Regions from separate parts of the Lactobacillus rizhaonensis genome, predicted to be linked through region 2. Evidence: riboswitches for the same ligand, from Rfam matches in the RefSeq annotation. Region 2 holds a riboswitch; the other holds the start of a gene.
The links. Region 2 has a riboswitch for FMN ahead of AAA915_RS01160 (ECF transporter S component). Riboswitches for the same ligand answer to the same signal wherever they lie in the genome.

Region 1 (7,852 bases), on a different contig from region 2:
AGGTATTCTTTTGACAACTTTAATGCCATAATTTTCTAATTGCGTTACTTTATCCGGATTATTGGTCATTAATTCAACTTCGCTCACGCCTTTTTGCCTTAAAATTTCAGCAGCAACATTATAGCGGCGTGCGTCAACCGGCAAGCCAAGGTGCTGGTTAGCTTCAACTGTGTTCATACCTTCGTCTTGCAGCTTATAAGCGCGCAATTTATTTTCTAGACCAATTCCCCGACCTTCTTGACGCAAGTATAAAACCGCTCCTGATCCATTTTGCTCAATTTTTGTTAAAGCTGCGGCAAGCTGAGCGCCACAGTCACAGCGCTTAGAACCAAAAACATCCCCAGTCAAACATTCACTGTGAAGCCGCAATAAAAGAGGCGCACCTTTTTTTACTTCACCCTTACTAATTAACAAAGTCGGTTGCTTTTCAGGATGCTTTTTATCCCTGAAGCCTTCAAGCTGGAAATGACCGTATTTAGTCGGAAAGTCAACCTTGGTAAAGGATTCAATCCCCAAATCTTTGTTTGCCTGATTCTTGCGGTATGCAATTAACTCTTCAATGGTCAAATAAGGAATACCAAGTCCTTCTGCTAAAGCCTTTAGGTCTTTACGTCTGGCCATCGTTCCGTCTTTTTTAATGCACTCGCAAATAAAGCCTACAGGTGCAACTCCTGCCAATCTAGCTAGATCCAAAGCAGCTTCAGTATGACCTGTCCGTTCTAGTACACCGCCTTCTTTAGCTACCAAAGGAAAAACATGACCTGGATGATAAAAGTCAGCCCACTGGCTATTAGGATCAGCCAATTTTTTAATAGTTTTAGCACGGTCAAAAGCTGAAATTCCCGTAGTGGTTTCAGTGGAGTCAACACTAAGGGTAAAAGCCGTGCCAAAAGTATCGTTCGAACCAGTTTCAATTGGTTTTAGTTGCAAGCGGTCAGCGTATGCCTTACTCATCGGCACACATAATAGTCCGCGTGCCTTAGTAATCATCATATTAACTGCTTGAGGCGTTACCTTTTCAGCCAAACCAATCATATCCCCTTCAGACTCACGTTGCGGCGAATCAGCCACAATGACCAACCCACCAGTCAACATATGTTGTAACACCTTTTGCATTTTTTCATTCAGTTGTTCTGTCATTTTTTCCTCCATTAAAATTCCTTTTTCCAAGCTTGAATTTGTTTGACAGCGTACCGACCAATCATATCCACTTCAATATTGACTTTGTCATGCACTTGATAGTGAGCCAAAGTAGTATTTTGTATGGTATAAGGTATTAAGCTCACTCCAAAATGATCATTTTGCGCCATTGTCACGGTTAAACTAATGCCGTCAATGGCAATTGAGCCTTTTTCAACAATAAAAGGAGCATACTTATGTGGTACTGCGAATTCTAATTCTATGGAATTCTCATTTTCGTTTCTTATTACCAGTTCAGCTGTAGTATCAACATGACCTGCAACAATATGACCATCAAGCTTACCATTTAAAGACAATGAAGGCTCTAAATTTACTAAACTACCTTTTTGCAAATTGCCCAAATTAGTCCGTTTCATTGTTTCCGGCATCACGTCTACTGCAAAGTCATTATCGCTCCAAGCGGTAACGGTTAAACAAATACCATTAACGGCAATGCTTGCCCCTAAAGGCAAATCTTTTTGCACTAATTTAGGAGCGCAAATACCTAGTCTTGCATGTTGCTCACTAATTTCCAAACGGGTTATCGTTCCCGTAGTTTGAATTATTCCTGTAAACATTCTTTTCTCCTCACGCGAATTCTGACATCTTGATTGAATTTTTTAACGTCTAAAAGTTGATAATCACTTTTTTCTGCTAAAGCCTGGCCAAACACAGCAGGTAATGCAGTACCGCCTAAAACTAAAGGAGCAATGTATGTCACTATTTCGTCAGCCAAGTCCGCTGCTACAAACTGGCTCTGGACATTGCTGCCGCCCTCAACTAATAATGATTGAATTTCATGTGCGGCTAAAAACTGCACAATTTTTGAAGGTGTCCATTTAGCAGCAGTAAAGCAGCGAATATTTTCAGCTACTTTTTGAGTCAGTTCACTTCTACTTAATAGCCAGATTTCACCAAGCGTCTTAAACATGCGACTGTTAAAATCTAATTGATTAGCATCTTTAGTCAGCACTATTCGAATAGGCGGCTTGGGTAAATTCTTAATTCTGACCGTTAAAAGTGGATTGTCTATTCGCAAAGTATTTGCCCCAATTAAAATTGCTTGGTTGTGCAAACGCAACTTTTGCACATCCACCTGAGCTGCATCCCCAGTCAAAATTGTTCTCGTTTTACCTGCAGCATTAATTTTGCCATCAATGGACATTGCATATTTAAGCGTCACAAAAGGCCTCTTTTTGTGATAAAAAAAGTTATAAGCAACGTTTAAATTTTCTGTACCACCGATTATCTCAGTTTGCACCCCATGGCTTTCTAGATATTCAATACCCTTGCCAGCTACAATTTGATGTGGATCAACCTGACCAATAACAACTTTTTTGATTCCGGCCTCAGCGACCTTTTTGCAGCAAGGAGGTTGCTTGCCGTAATGGCTACAAGGCTCTAGCGTGACATACAAAGTTGCACCTTGTGCCTGCTGGGGATCAGCTAAGTGTGAGAGTGTATTCACTTCTGCGTGTTCCTTACCAAATTGATGGTGGTAGCCGGTCGCTAGAACCTGATTGTCTTTAACCAAAACTGCACCAACTAAAGGATTTGTCCAAGTCATTCCCTGAGCTTTCAATGCTTCTTGAACTGCCATTTGCATATAATCCTTATCCTGCACTAATTTCACTTCCTAAGCATTAAAAAACCTCGTTGATTCAATCAACGAGGCTTATTTTATATTCATCAAATAAGATTTCAGCGAAGTTTAATAACGACGCGAGTTTTCTGTCTAATCTTGTTTGTTCTTCTCCCATCCAGACTTTAACTGTCGGTACTAGACTCACACTAGTTCCACCGCAAAACGCGGGTCACGGACTTCAATTATTAATTGTCACCGTCGGTAGGGAATTACACCCTGCCCCGAAGAAACCGTATTCAACTTATTCCAGTATAATATAGATATCCTATATCGGCAATAGCAATTTATTGTTTTATAAAATTATATATACGATAAGCTCAAACTTAAATAAAATAATTCCTTATAATTTCCAATCAGACAGATGAAGGGGGATATTATTATTTTTACCAAAATATTTCTTGAAGGCAGTGCCAAATGACAAATGGTCTTTAAGATGATTGCGATAAGCATCTTTAATGCTCAAAATTACTGTTACTGCTAAATTAGTAGTCAATATTATCAGTATGCCAATAAATATATATAAAAGATATAGCATTTTGTCCCTCCCATTTTCAACTGTATTACTTTTCTAATACACTACTACCAAGTGGCAACATTGTCAACACTTTTTAGTAAAAATAAATAGACTAATAATTCAAATTGATTACTAGTCTATTTTAATTTGTGTTAATTCTACGTATTAGTTAATACATATATTTCTCTATAGCAGTCTTAGGATCCATTCCTGCACGAATTTTTAGTTCTAATTCAATTGCCACATCAGCAATAATTACTTGCGGATCAATAACATTATACGGATGCTCTGGCGCCTTTTCCTGAGCTAAAGATAATTCAGTACAACCAAGTAAAATTACATTACAGCCATACTGATCATGCATGGTGCGTAATATGCGGTGATAAAGTTCGCCATCAACTACGCCTTTTTCTTTAATGTTGGAATAAATCAGCTCAGTAACCAGCGGTTGAATCTCAGGACCACCCAGTTCTACCTCACGGCCAACTTGTTCAATTTCGTCTTCGTACAGATGGTCATAAATCGAACCTTCCGTAGCAATCAAACCAATCTTTTTTTCTTCCGGATAATCATTTACGAACTTATGCACGGCAATGCGCATCATATGCAAAAAAGGAATGTCAGTTAGTTTAGCCAAGTCATCATAAAAATAATGTGCAGTATTACATGGCATCACGAAAAAATCGGGCTTTAGCATTGCTTGCTGGAGCACATCATCACGCAAGGCATTGAAAAAATTAGGCTGACTATGGTCTTTGATATAAGCCGTGCGGTCAGGAATTTGGGCATCATTAACTAAAATATAGTTCAGATAGTCCTGATCTTTAGTAATCTTTATACGGTGATTAATCATGCGGACGTAGCTTTCCGTTGCAATGGTACCCATACCGCCAATAATACTAAAAAAATGTTTCATTAATACCTACTTTTCTAACCGTTAAAATGTTCTTTTTGCCCTTCAAGTTCATCAATTACCTGTTGTGCAACTGTAATATCAGACGGATAAGGAGTATCTACTCCCCGGATCTTTTGATAGCTATCTTCACCTTTACCACAGATCAGAACAACATCACCCTGCTTGGACATACTGATTGCATCATGGATGGCCTTCTTACGGTCTAGTTCTATTGTGACATCAACTTTAGAATGATCGATCCCTGCATCAATTTCCTGTGCTATATCCATGGGATCTTCAAAGCCAGGATCATCTGTTGTCAGAAAGGCTTTATCAGCGTAGGCATTCAGGCTGTTACTAAAACCGGGACGACGAGAAACTCCTTTGTCACCAGGTGCCCCCACAACGACAATAATTTTAGGATTATTAAATTCTCGTTGCATAAAGCCCATAAGAGCCATCATTGAGGCTTCATTATGTGCGAAGTCCACAACCACTACTCCGTGCTTCTTTGTAACTTCTGTTTGCATTCTTCCAGGGACGGTAACTTGACTGATACCTTTAGCAGCATCGTCATAATTCATTCCTGCCAGTCCTGCACCAATTACTGCTGCGGTACCGTTAGATTCGTTAAAATCACCTAACATCTTTAACTGGTAATCACCAGCTATTTTAAGCTGCTTGGCTTTGTCGCTAACACATAACACCTGGAACCTGGTCCGTGACATATCAAGCTCTTGGGTCGAAAAACGAAAATCGATGGTCTGTTTCAGATCCGGATTAGTAAATTTTTCGTCAGCAAACAAGTAAATACTGTCTGGATCAGTAGTAGTCATGGCCGCAGCGTAAACTTCAGGAAAATGATCAGTCTGAGCGTTAATAATACATTTACGAGCATTAACCAGCAGCTGCAACTTACAATGTAAATAATCAGCGAAATTGGGATGCTCATTGGGTCCAATATGATCAGGTGTAATATTTAAGAAAAAGCCCAGGTCATAGGTCAGACCAAATACCCTGTTTTTCTTATAAGCCTGGCTGGAAACTTCCATAACCATATGCGTCATTCCGTTGTCTACAGCTATTCGCATATCACGGAACAAATCAAGTGATTCAGGCGTTGTCAAGCTTGACTTAAAAGTATCATCTTTTTTAGGTCCCACAACTGTGTTGACTGATGAAATTAACGCTGTTTTACCGCCGTTTACCTGATCTAACATCCCTTTTAAAAAGTAGGCCGTTGTAGTCTTACCTTTAGTACCAGTAATAGCTATTAAATATAAATCGTCTTGCGGGAAACGGAAAAATGCCGCAGACAATAACGCCATCGCTTTGGAAACATTGCGCACAATCAGTGCATGCATTCCCTTACCTTCCGGATAGGGTTGCTCTGCTACATAACAATTAGCACCATTCGCCTTTGCCATTGACAAATAAGTGGGACGAAAACCAGCACCTTTACAGAAGAATAATGTATTGGTATGAACGTCACGCGAGTCATACGACACATATTCCATCTTAGAAGATATAGTATCTTGGACAGCACTCGATTTAAGCAGATGGTGTTCTTTTAAAATTAAAATACAGGTATTTAAAGAAATACTCATGCTATACTCCTCTATTTATTATCTCAGTCAAAATTATACCACAGCTATGCTGGAGTTTTTTCACTCTTTAAGTTTAAAGGCAGGCAAATAATGAAACGGGTCCAATCTTTGTCAGATTCACAGCGGATTTTGCCCTGATGAAGATCAACAATACTTTTGGTAATTGATAGACCTAGCCCGGTGCCACCCGTTTGGGTATTACGAGAGCCTTCGACTCTGTAAAAACGTTCAAATATTTTTTTCAACGAATCTTCGGGAATTTGAGCACCATTGTTTTCTACCCGTAACTCAACTTCATTGTTATTAACTAAATTAGCAATTAAGTTAATTTGTGTTGCACCTGTACCGTACTTTAGCGCATTAGTGATGAGATTATTATAAACACGTACCAACTTTTCCGCATCAGCTTGAATAGTTAAATTTTTAGGTCTTGCTTCTATATTAAATACTATCCCTTTTTCCTGACCTTCGAATTCAAAGCCCGCGGCAACTTGCTCTAACATAGAAAAAATATGTAAAGAAGACAAATTTAATTTGGTACTAGTTGATTTTAACGTGGTATACTCAAGCAAATCATGAGCCAACGATTTCATCTGTTCAGCCTTCATATATGCAATATTAAGGTATCTTTGTTGATCTGCTGGATTTGACACCCCTGATTTCAGTAAACCCAAATAGCCAATGATAGAAGTTAAGGGCGTTCTGATATCATGAGAAACATTGCTAATCAGTTCGTCCTTTGACTTTTCAATCGCTTTTTCTTCATTAATCGCATTTACTGTACTGTCTACTAACGAATTAATTGAATCAATTACTTTTTGCAAATCAGTTTTGACTTTAAAAGAAATTGTATGGTCAAAATGTCCCTTAGCAATATAATGCAGTTCAGAAATAACATGTCTTAACTGCATTTGATGATAGCGTCGAATTAAACGCCAGTACAGAACGATTAAATCACCAATACCCATGAAAATAATAAAGGTATTCTGCCAGGACCATAAGTGGCGCCCGCCAGCAAAAGTAATGGTCTTTTTTAAAAAATATATCCCGTTAACCAGGTTTTTATCTTGTAAAATTGTCAAGTTGATTAAAATAATCACTGACAGGTTCAATAGTAGCTCTAGAACTACCGTTATAACGCCTTCAGCAAACAGCTCACTCTTTTCCGCAGCTGTCAGCTTGACCCTTTCCTTTTTCATCTAGTTAAGCCTCAACTTTATAGCCTACTCCCCAGACGGTCTGAATAACATCTTCACCACCCGTTGCCGATTGAATTTTGTCACGCAGGTGTGAAACATGCACCATAACGGTTTTAGCAGAAACTATCGATTCCTGCTGCCAAACTCGTTCAAAAATTTCATCCGCTGAAAATACCCGGTTAGGGTGACTGGCGAGCAAATATAAAATGCCAAATTCTAGGGCAGTCAACTGAATGTCTTTACCATCAATTGTCTTAACTTCATGTGAATCACGGTTAATAATCAGTGGTCCGACCTCTAAAATATCTGGTTCATCATCCTTAACCTGCTTTTGGCTACGACGCAAAAGTGAACGAACTCGTGCCATTACTTCCAAAGGATTAAACGGCTTAGAAACATAGTCATCCGCTCCAGTAATCAAACCTTGAATTTTATCCATATCACCAGTTTTGGCTGATACGATAATAATTGGGATATCAGAATCTTTGCGCACTTCCTTGATAACATCAATTCCGCTCATATTAGGCATCATGATATCTAAGATCATTAATGCAATATCTGGCGTCGTAGTTAATTTGGTAATTGCTTCTTTGCCGCTATAGGCAACAACTGGAGTGTAACCTTCATTTTTAAGATAAATACTTAACAACTCGACGATTTCTTTATCATCGTCAACAACTAAAATTTTCATAGGGCTAATTTCCCTTCTTTTTATTTATTGATTATTTTCGCTTTATTCCATTATTCCACTAAATATAGTTTAGCAGAATCTATGTCTAATATTTTAGTCAATTTTGTAACAAACTACTAATA
Region 2 (7,852 bases):
TTTAGTGCTACAAAGAATGAAGATCAGACAGCCTGATATTGTTTCGGTTGAAGTGAAAGAGACATCTGTTAAAGAAATGGGTACTTTTTTGCAAAACGAATTGGCAAAGTGTAAAAAGGTCAGTTTTTTTGCATGCTGTCAAAAAATGAACACTTTATCTGACATTATTGGCCTGTTTTTAGCATTGCTTGAACTTTGTAAAAAGCAAGAATTGCGGGTAACACAAAATAGAACATTCGGTGATCTGAACTTGGAAAGAATTGATAGCAATGATGACTAAAATTGCACAGTTAGAGGCTCTATTGTATGTGGCCGGTGATAATGGCATTGAAAGCACTAATTTGTGTGAACTATTGCAGATTGGCAAGCCTGCACTGCGTGAATTAACAAAAAGCTTACAGGAAAAATTACAGAAAAATCCAGATTCAGGTCTGCAAATACAGCGGCTGAACGATTCTTATAAATTAACAACAAGGCCGGAAGTAAGCAAAACAATTGAAAACTTTTTTCAAAAAGATTTAACTAAAAGTCTTAGTCAGTCCGCTTTGGAAATATTATCAATCATCGCATACAAGCAGCCGATTACTCGTATTGAAATTGATGAAATTAGAGGGGTAAATTCATCTGGTGCATTACAAACATTAATTTGGCGAGGTCTTGTAAGGATAAATGGCAAAAAAGAAGCACCAGGTCACCCTAATCTATATGTTACCACTGACTATTTTTTGCAGTATTTTGGTTATCAAAGTTTAGCCGATTTACCTCTAATTGAAGATTTTGAAGATGATAGTGTAAATGCTGAAGGAGAAATCGATTTATTTGCGGCTAAGGGTCAAGCAGATAAGAATATTGCTAAAACTCAAAAAGGAGAATCATAATGGTGCTAGAACGATTACAAAAAGTAATTGCTGAAGCTGGAATTGCTTCACGACGCAAGGCTGAAAAAATGATTACAGAAGGTCGGGTGACAGTTGATGGTAATGTAGTTACAAAATTAGGCACTAAGGTGGATACATTCAGTAATATTACTGTTGACGGTGAACCAATTGAGCGGGAAAGTTTGCACACTTATCTTTTCTATAAACCGCGTGGTGTGGTATCAACTGCCAGCGATGACAAAGGCAGAAAAACCGTTGTTGACTACTTTAAAGAATTACCCTACCGTTTATATCCAATTGGCAGACTAGATTATGACACATCGGGTTTACTCTTGATGACTAATGATGGAGAACTTGCAAATTTATTAATGCATCCACGGAATAATGTAGCCAAAGTATATGTTGCTAAAATTACGGGTGTACTTTCTCCTGCAGAAATTAGTCAGCTAACTCACGGAGTAAAAATTGATCGTCATAGATGTGCTCCAGCGAAAGTTAAAGTAATTAGAACTGACCGCCAAAAAAACAGCCAAATAGTACAGTTAACTATTCATGAGGGGCAATATCATCAAGTAAAAAGAATGTTTAAGGCCGTTCATCATCAGGTCAAAAAATTAGCACGTGAAAGATATGCCTTTTTAACCCTGGATTCTCTGATTTCCGGAAGCTTTCGCGAATTATCCCATGAGGAAGTTGACAGATTAAAAGACGTAGATTAAGATGGTATTTGAAAATTAAATAATAAGTTTGTTGTCTTCATGGCAGGGTGAAAATCCCGACCGGCGGTGAGAGTCCGCGACCCACGAAAGTGGTGGAATCTATTGTGATACCGATAGTTATAGTCTAGATGAAAGAAGACAGACTAAACTAAAAGCCAAGATCTTTAGCTTACTTTTACTCGGTCTGTTGCTAGAAGCAGCAGACCGAGTTTTTTGGAGGTAAGAATTTTGCAAAGAAAAGGCAGAAATAATTTAGTCAATATAGTAGCTTATACTTTAATTGGAACAATTGCATATGTATTAATGCTTTTGGAAATACCATTACCTGTCACCAGCTTTTTAAAATTTGATTTTTCTGATGTTGTAATTACTATTGGTACTTTTTTATTCGGTCCGTTACCAGGCATTTTCATTGCTTTTGTGAGAATGCTAATTAATTTAATATATAAAGGTTTTGCTTTACCAAGTTTAGTGGGTCAATCTGCGGCCTTTTTAGCATCAATTTCATTTGCTTTACCGTTTTATTATTTGACTAGAAATATCAATAAGGATGAAAAGAGTTTTACTAAAAAACATTTAAAACCAATCCTAGGTATAGTCCTTGGAATTATAGCGATGGCTTTTGTTCTGTCAGTTTTAAATGCGCTGGTTCTAACACCTTTTTATGCAGCAACTACAGTACCCAATTTGCCAACTATTCATGGTTATTCAGGTTTACTGGCATTTACTGAGAAAGTATACTTGGGCAAATTGCTACACATTCCTTCAATGAGTGCTTATATCTTTGGCATTATTGTGCCGTTTAATTTATTAAAAGGCGCAATAAATGGTACAGTTGTTTACTTACTGTTTGAAACTGTTTTGAGAACAATCAAACCATTTGTCAGGAAAAACTTTAATTTAAAAAACTAAAATAAAAAATTATGAAATCGGTCTATTAAATGACCGATTTTTTTATCCACTTAAATGTTAAATATGCTAAAATTAAACAGGTTAGGTAAGGAGGCTTTTTAAGATGACTAATAATCCCAAGGGACCATATCAACATTATAAACGTCCGCAAAAAACAAGAGTTGAAACATATAGCTCTGTTTCTAAAGGTTGGATTGTACTCATTGTTTTACTTATAATGATACTAATTGGACTTGTTCCGGTAGTTCATCATTTAGCAGCGAATAATAATTCAAGTAATAAAATAGTTGAAGTACGCAAAACCCATAAAAAAGCTGCTAAAAAAGCAAACATTAAAGCTTCTCCTGCAAAAAACAAACTTGTCGAAAATAAAACTAAGAGCAAGCCGAAAGCAGAACAGAAACCTAAGGTTAAGCGTAAAAAGAAACACGCAAAAACTAAACAATATATAGTTCAAAGTGGAGATTCTTTAAGTAGTATTGCTCGCCGTTTTAAAATTTCTGTTGGTCAATTAGCTGAGTTAAATCAACTTGGCCCTAACAGTCAGGTGGATATCGGACAAGTACTGCGTATCAAATAATTTAGAAAGGATAGGGACTGCAGTCCCTTTTTTATTGAATGCAAATAGCAATTGATGGACCAGCTTCAGCTGGAAAAAGTACAGTAGCGAAGATTATAGCTCAAAAATTGAACTTTACGTATATTGATACGGGAGCAATGTACCGCGCTTCTACCTGGTTAGCACGTGAACACAAACTTAGTTATAGTGATGAAAAAGGCATATTAGCTGCCATTGATCAGGAAAAAATCAAATTGAAAAGTGCAAATGGCCAACAAAAAGTTTTTGCCGGCGAAAAAGATATATCTCAAGATATACGTACACCTGATATTTCTGCTCACGTTTCTCAAGTATCAGCTTTGGCAGCTGTCAGAGCTAAAATGGTCAGTTTGCAAAGACAAATGGCTGGTCAAATGAATGTAGTAATGGATGGTCGGGATATTGGGACCACGGTTTTGCCTGAAGCTGAAGTTAAAATCTTCTTAGTTGCGTCTGCTCATTCTCGAGCCAAAAGAAGGATGCTTGATTTTAAAGAAAGAGGAATTAAAACTAACCAATCTCTTGAAGAAATTGAGCAAGACATATCGGAAAGGGATTATAAAGATTCTCATCGTAAAATTTCTCCATTAAAGAAGGCACCTGATGCTATTGAAATAGACACAACTTCTATGACTATAGACCAGGTAGTTAATGCAATCTTATCTGAAATTAAAAAAAGTCAAAAAAACTATAAAAAAAGGGTATAAAACAGTAGAAAAATATCAAACTTTCATTTAGAATTAGAGTATGATATTGGGAGGTAAATAATGTCAGAAAACAGTAATCAATTTTTAGATGCATTAAAGCAAATGCAAGGAGTTGAGGTCGGAGATATTGTAGATGTTGAAGTCTTAGACGTTGAAGAAGGTCAAATCGATGTTGGTGTTGAAAATGCCGGTATTGAGGGTGTAATTCCTCGTCGTGAATACACTTCAGATCGCAACGTTGACCTACGTGAAGCAGTTAAACCAGGCGATAAGCTCAAAGCTTTAGTTTTAAGAAAAGCCGGCGGAGATAAAGAGAATGGTGAATTCTTCTTCTCAGTTACCCGTTTAAAGGAAAGAGAAGCTTATGATGAACTGCAAAAAGATTTTGAAGCCGGAAAGACCATTGAAGGTACAGTTACTTCTTCAGTTCGTGGAGGTTTGTTAGTAGATGTAGGCACTAGAGGATTTTTGCCTGCTTCATTAATTTCAAACCGCTATGTTTCCGATCTTAAGCCATTTATCGGCAAAACTATGAAACTTAAAATTACTGAAATTGATCCAAGTAAGAACCGCTTAATCCTTTCTCACAAAGATTTAATTGAAGAAGAACGCGAAGAAGCTTTTGACAAGGTTGCATCACAATTAGTTGTGGGTGATGTTGTTGAAGGCAAGGTTTCCCGCTTAACTAATTTTGGAGCTTTTGTTGATGTTGGTGGTGTTGATGGTTTAGTCCACATTTCTGAGATCTCATACAAACATGTTGATAAGCCAAGCGATGTTTTAAAGGCTGGTCAAGATGTTAAAGTTAAAGTAATTGGTATTGATGATGATAGACATCGCATCTCCCTTTCAATTAAGCAAACTGAACCTTCTCCTTTTGAACAAGCTACAGCTGACTTACACGAAGGCGATGTGTTTGAAGGCGAAGTTAAATCTTTAACTAACTTCGGTGCTTTTGTTGAAGTTGCTGATGGTATTCAAGGTTTAGTTCACGTTTCTGAAATATCATATAAACACGTTGACAAGCCAAGTGATGTTTTAAAGGTTGGTCAAAAAGTTAAAGTCAAGGTCTTAAACATTGACCCTGGTGAGCGTCGCATTTCACTTTCTATGAAGGCTGCTGAGCCTAAGAATTCTGAAAATGAAGGCAACCGTTCACACAGTTCATATAACCGTAATTCAGTAAATAAAAAATATATGAACAATGATGACAGCGGCTTTGCTTTAGGTGACATCATAGGTGACCAATTAAAAGATCGTCGTTAATTTAATAAAAAAGCCGACTCTTAAGTCGGTTTTTTTATTTGTAAAAGGAGGCTGAAAAATGGTTTTACCCGTAGTTGCAATTGTAGGACAGCCTAATGTTGGTAAATCAACGCTTTTCAACCGGATTATTAATCAACGTTTAGCAATAGTTGAAGATAAACCTGGTGTGACTCGAGACCGTAATTATGCACAAGCTGAATGGTTAGGGCACAAATTTGATTTGATTGATACTGGTGGCATAACCTGGGAAAATAGTAATATTGAAGAAGAAATAAGAGCTCAAGCTGAAATAGCAATTGAGGAAGCTGATGTAATCATCTTTTTAACTAACGTAGCTAATCACGTAACAAATCTTGATGAGCGCATTGCCCAAATGCTTTATCAAACTAAGAAGCCAGTGATTTTAGCTGTAAATAAAGCTGATAATCCTGAGCAGCGTATGGACATTTATGATTTTTATAGCTTAGGTTTTGGCGAACCTATTCCTGTTTCAAGCGTGCATGGCACGGGTATTGGAGATTTGCTGGATCAAATAGTGCAAAGTCTGCCTAAAGATTTGGAGCAAAATGATAAGGAGCAAATTTCTTTTAGTGTAATAGGTCGTCCTAATGTAGGAAAATCATCAATTGTCAACCGTCTTGTTGGTGAAAATCGTGTAATTGTTAATAACGAAGAGGGAACGACCCGTGATGCAGTTGATACCCCTTTTGAAACAGATGGTACTAAATTTAGAATTGTTGATACAGCTGGTATTAGGCGACGGGGAAAAGTTTACGAAAAGACTGAAAAATACTCAGTAATGAGAGCAATGGGTGCAATAGAGCATTCTGATGTTGTCTGCCTAGTACTTGATGCTAGCACAGGCATTAGAGAGCAGGACAAGCATGTTGCTGGGTATGCCCACGATGCTGGCAGAGGGATTATTATTGTTGTCAACAAATGGGATTTGCCTAAAAAAACAAGCAACAGTGGCAAGGATTTTGAACAAATTATTCGTGCAGAATTTCAATATCTTGATTATGCTCCTATTTTATTTGTTTCAGCAAAAACGGGACAAAATCTGGCTAAAATTCCTGAATTGGTTCGAAGAGTTTCTCATAATCAGCAACAAAGAATTAAATCTAGCGTGTTAAATGACCTCTTACTAGAAACTAGCAAGTTAGTTCCGACACCTATGATTAAAGGTAAAAGATTACGTGTTTACTATATGACACAGGTATCTACTAATCCACCAACTTTTGTCGTGTTTGTCAATGATCCTGAATTAATGCATTTTTCATATCAGCGCTTTTTAATTAACCAGTTAAGGGAGAACTTTGACTTTTCTGGAACTCCCATAAAAATTATTGCTCGAAAAAGAAAATAGTTTGTATCTACCAAAGACACAAAAATCACATTTTTAGAGGTAATTGCTTGTTGTATCAAGGGTTTTGTGCTATTTTGAAATCAAGGAAAAAAGTGATCCCAATAATCATTTATTCCCTGTTCCTCTATTGAGGAATTAAATAAGGATCTTACTAAGAGATTCAAGTTACAGGAGGTGAATTCCCAATGGCAAATAAGGCAGAATTAGTCACTGAAGTTGCAGCAAAAGCAAAGTTAACTAAAAAAGATGCAGCTACAGCTGTTGATGCAATTTTTAGTTCAATCCAAGAAGATCTTGCTAAAGGCAAAAAAGTACAGTTAATTGGTTTTGGTACTTTTGAAGTACGTAAGCGCGCAGCTCGTAAAGGACGTAATCCACAAACAGGCGATGAAATCCAAATTCCAGCAAGTGTTGTACCTGCATTTAGACCTGGTAAAGCTCTTAAGGAAGCTGTTAAATAGCTCAATGACTTTATTTAAAAGATGGTGGCTTAATTCGCCATCATCTTTTTTGTTTGTTATTATTTATAGGTGTAATTGATCTGATCGGCTAAAATAAAAATAATGGAGGAATGAAAAATGAGCTATTCTGAAAAGCTGCTTGACGCAATTGAGCGGCAAGATTTTTCTCAAGAAAAATCATTATTGCAAAAAGCCTTGGACAAAGATGAACCAGAGATTTTAGCATCACTAGCTAAGAACTTGGTAGGATTAGGATTTACCGATCTAGCAAAGGAAATTTATCGTAGTTTAATTGCCCGTTTTCCAAAAGAAGACTTGTTTAAGATTTATTTAGCTGAGATATTATTAAATGACGGTCAAGATGATGATGGTTTAACTTTGCTTTATAGCGTTACTCCTGACTCCTCTGCCTATCTCGACAGTTTACTTGTTCAAGCTGACTATTATCAGACTAACGGTCTGCTTGAAACGGCCTATAAAAAACTTTTAGAAGCTGAAAAAATTGCACCTGATGAAGATGTCGTGAAGTTTGGCATGGCAGAATTGGATTATCTAAGTGGCCATTATGAACAAGCACTTTCCAGATACCAAGATTTGTTGAAACGTCATCAAACATTTAGTGAAATCAATTTAAATGACCGTCTGTTTCAAACTTTAGCCAAATTAGGTCGTTATGAAGAGGCAGGGGAAGTAATTGCTAAAAATGGCAATGATATTCTTGATATTGACAGTAAGTATCAGGCTGCCTTAGTAATGTTAACTCTGCATAAAGATGACCAGGCAATTAAGTATTTGAATGAGGTAATCGATCAAAGTCCTGATTATGTTAATGCCTATAGGTTGTTGACTACAGCGTATGAGCATAAAAATGATAGCGAACAAGAATTACGCTCAGCTCAATTAGGAATTGCATATAACGAACTTGACCCCGTTCTTTATCAAAAA

Region 1: linked by a shared signal. The riboswitch ahead of ribD (bifunctional diaminohydroxyphosphoribosylaminopyrimidine deaminase/5-amino-6-(5-phosphoribosylamino)uracil reductase RibD) and the one ahead of AAA915_RS01160 (ECF transporter S component) in region 2 are both predicted to bind FMN.

The regions. Positions count from the first base shown of each region.
Region 1 covers NZ_BTTV01000002.1:209,453-217,304, reverse strand. The annotation lists gene ribA (GTP cyclohydrolase II) at 1-1,140, opposite strand, end outside; gene AAA915_RS04325 (riboflavin synthase) at 1,152-1,757, opposite strand; gene ribD (bifunctional diaminohydroxyphosphoribosylaminopyrimidine deaminase/5-amino-6-(5-phosphoribosylamino)uracil reductase RibD) at 1,742-2,803, opposite strand; FMN riboswitch at 2,924-3,057, opposite strand; gene AAA915_RS04315 (hypothetical protein) at 3,165-3,359, opposite strand; gene AAA915_RS04310 (aspartate/glutamate racemase family protein) at 3,508-4,254, opposite strand; gene AAA915_RS04305 (UDP-N-acetylmuramoyl-L-alanyl-D-glutamate--2,6-diaminopimelate ligase) at 4,269-5,840, opposite strand; gene AAA915_RS04300 (sensor histidine kinase) at 5,885-7,039, opposite strand; gene croR (response regulator transcription factor CroR) at 7,044-7,730, opposite strand.
Region 2 covers NZ_BTTV01000001.1:237,619-245,470, reverse strand. The annotation lists gene AAA915_RS01175 (segregation and condensation protein A) at 1-280, shown strand, start outside; gene scpB (SMC-Scp complex subunit ScpB) at 270-878, shown strand; gene AAA915_RS01165 (pseudouridine synthase) at 881-1,597, shown strand; FMN riboswitch at 1,627-1,741, shown strand; gene AAA915_RS01160 (ECF transporter S component) at 1,823-2,509, shown strand; gene AAA915_RS01155 (LysM peptidoglycan-binding domain-containing protein) at 2,613-3,089, shown strand; gene cmk ((d)CMP kinase) at 3,128-3,814, shown strand; gene rpsA (30S ribosomal protein S1) at 3,875-5,080, shown strand; gene der (ribosome biogenesis GTPase Der) at 5,139-6,446, shown strand; gene AAA915_RS01135 (HU family DNA-binding protein) at 6,632-6,907, shown strand; gene AAA915_RS01130 (tetratricopeptide repeat protein) at 7,025-7,852, shown strand, end outside.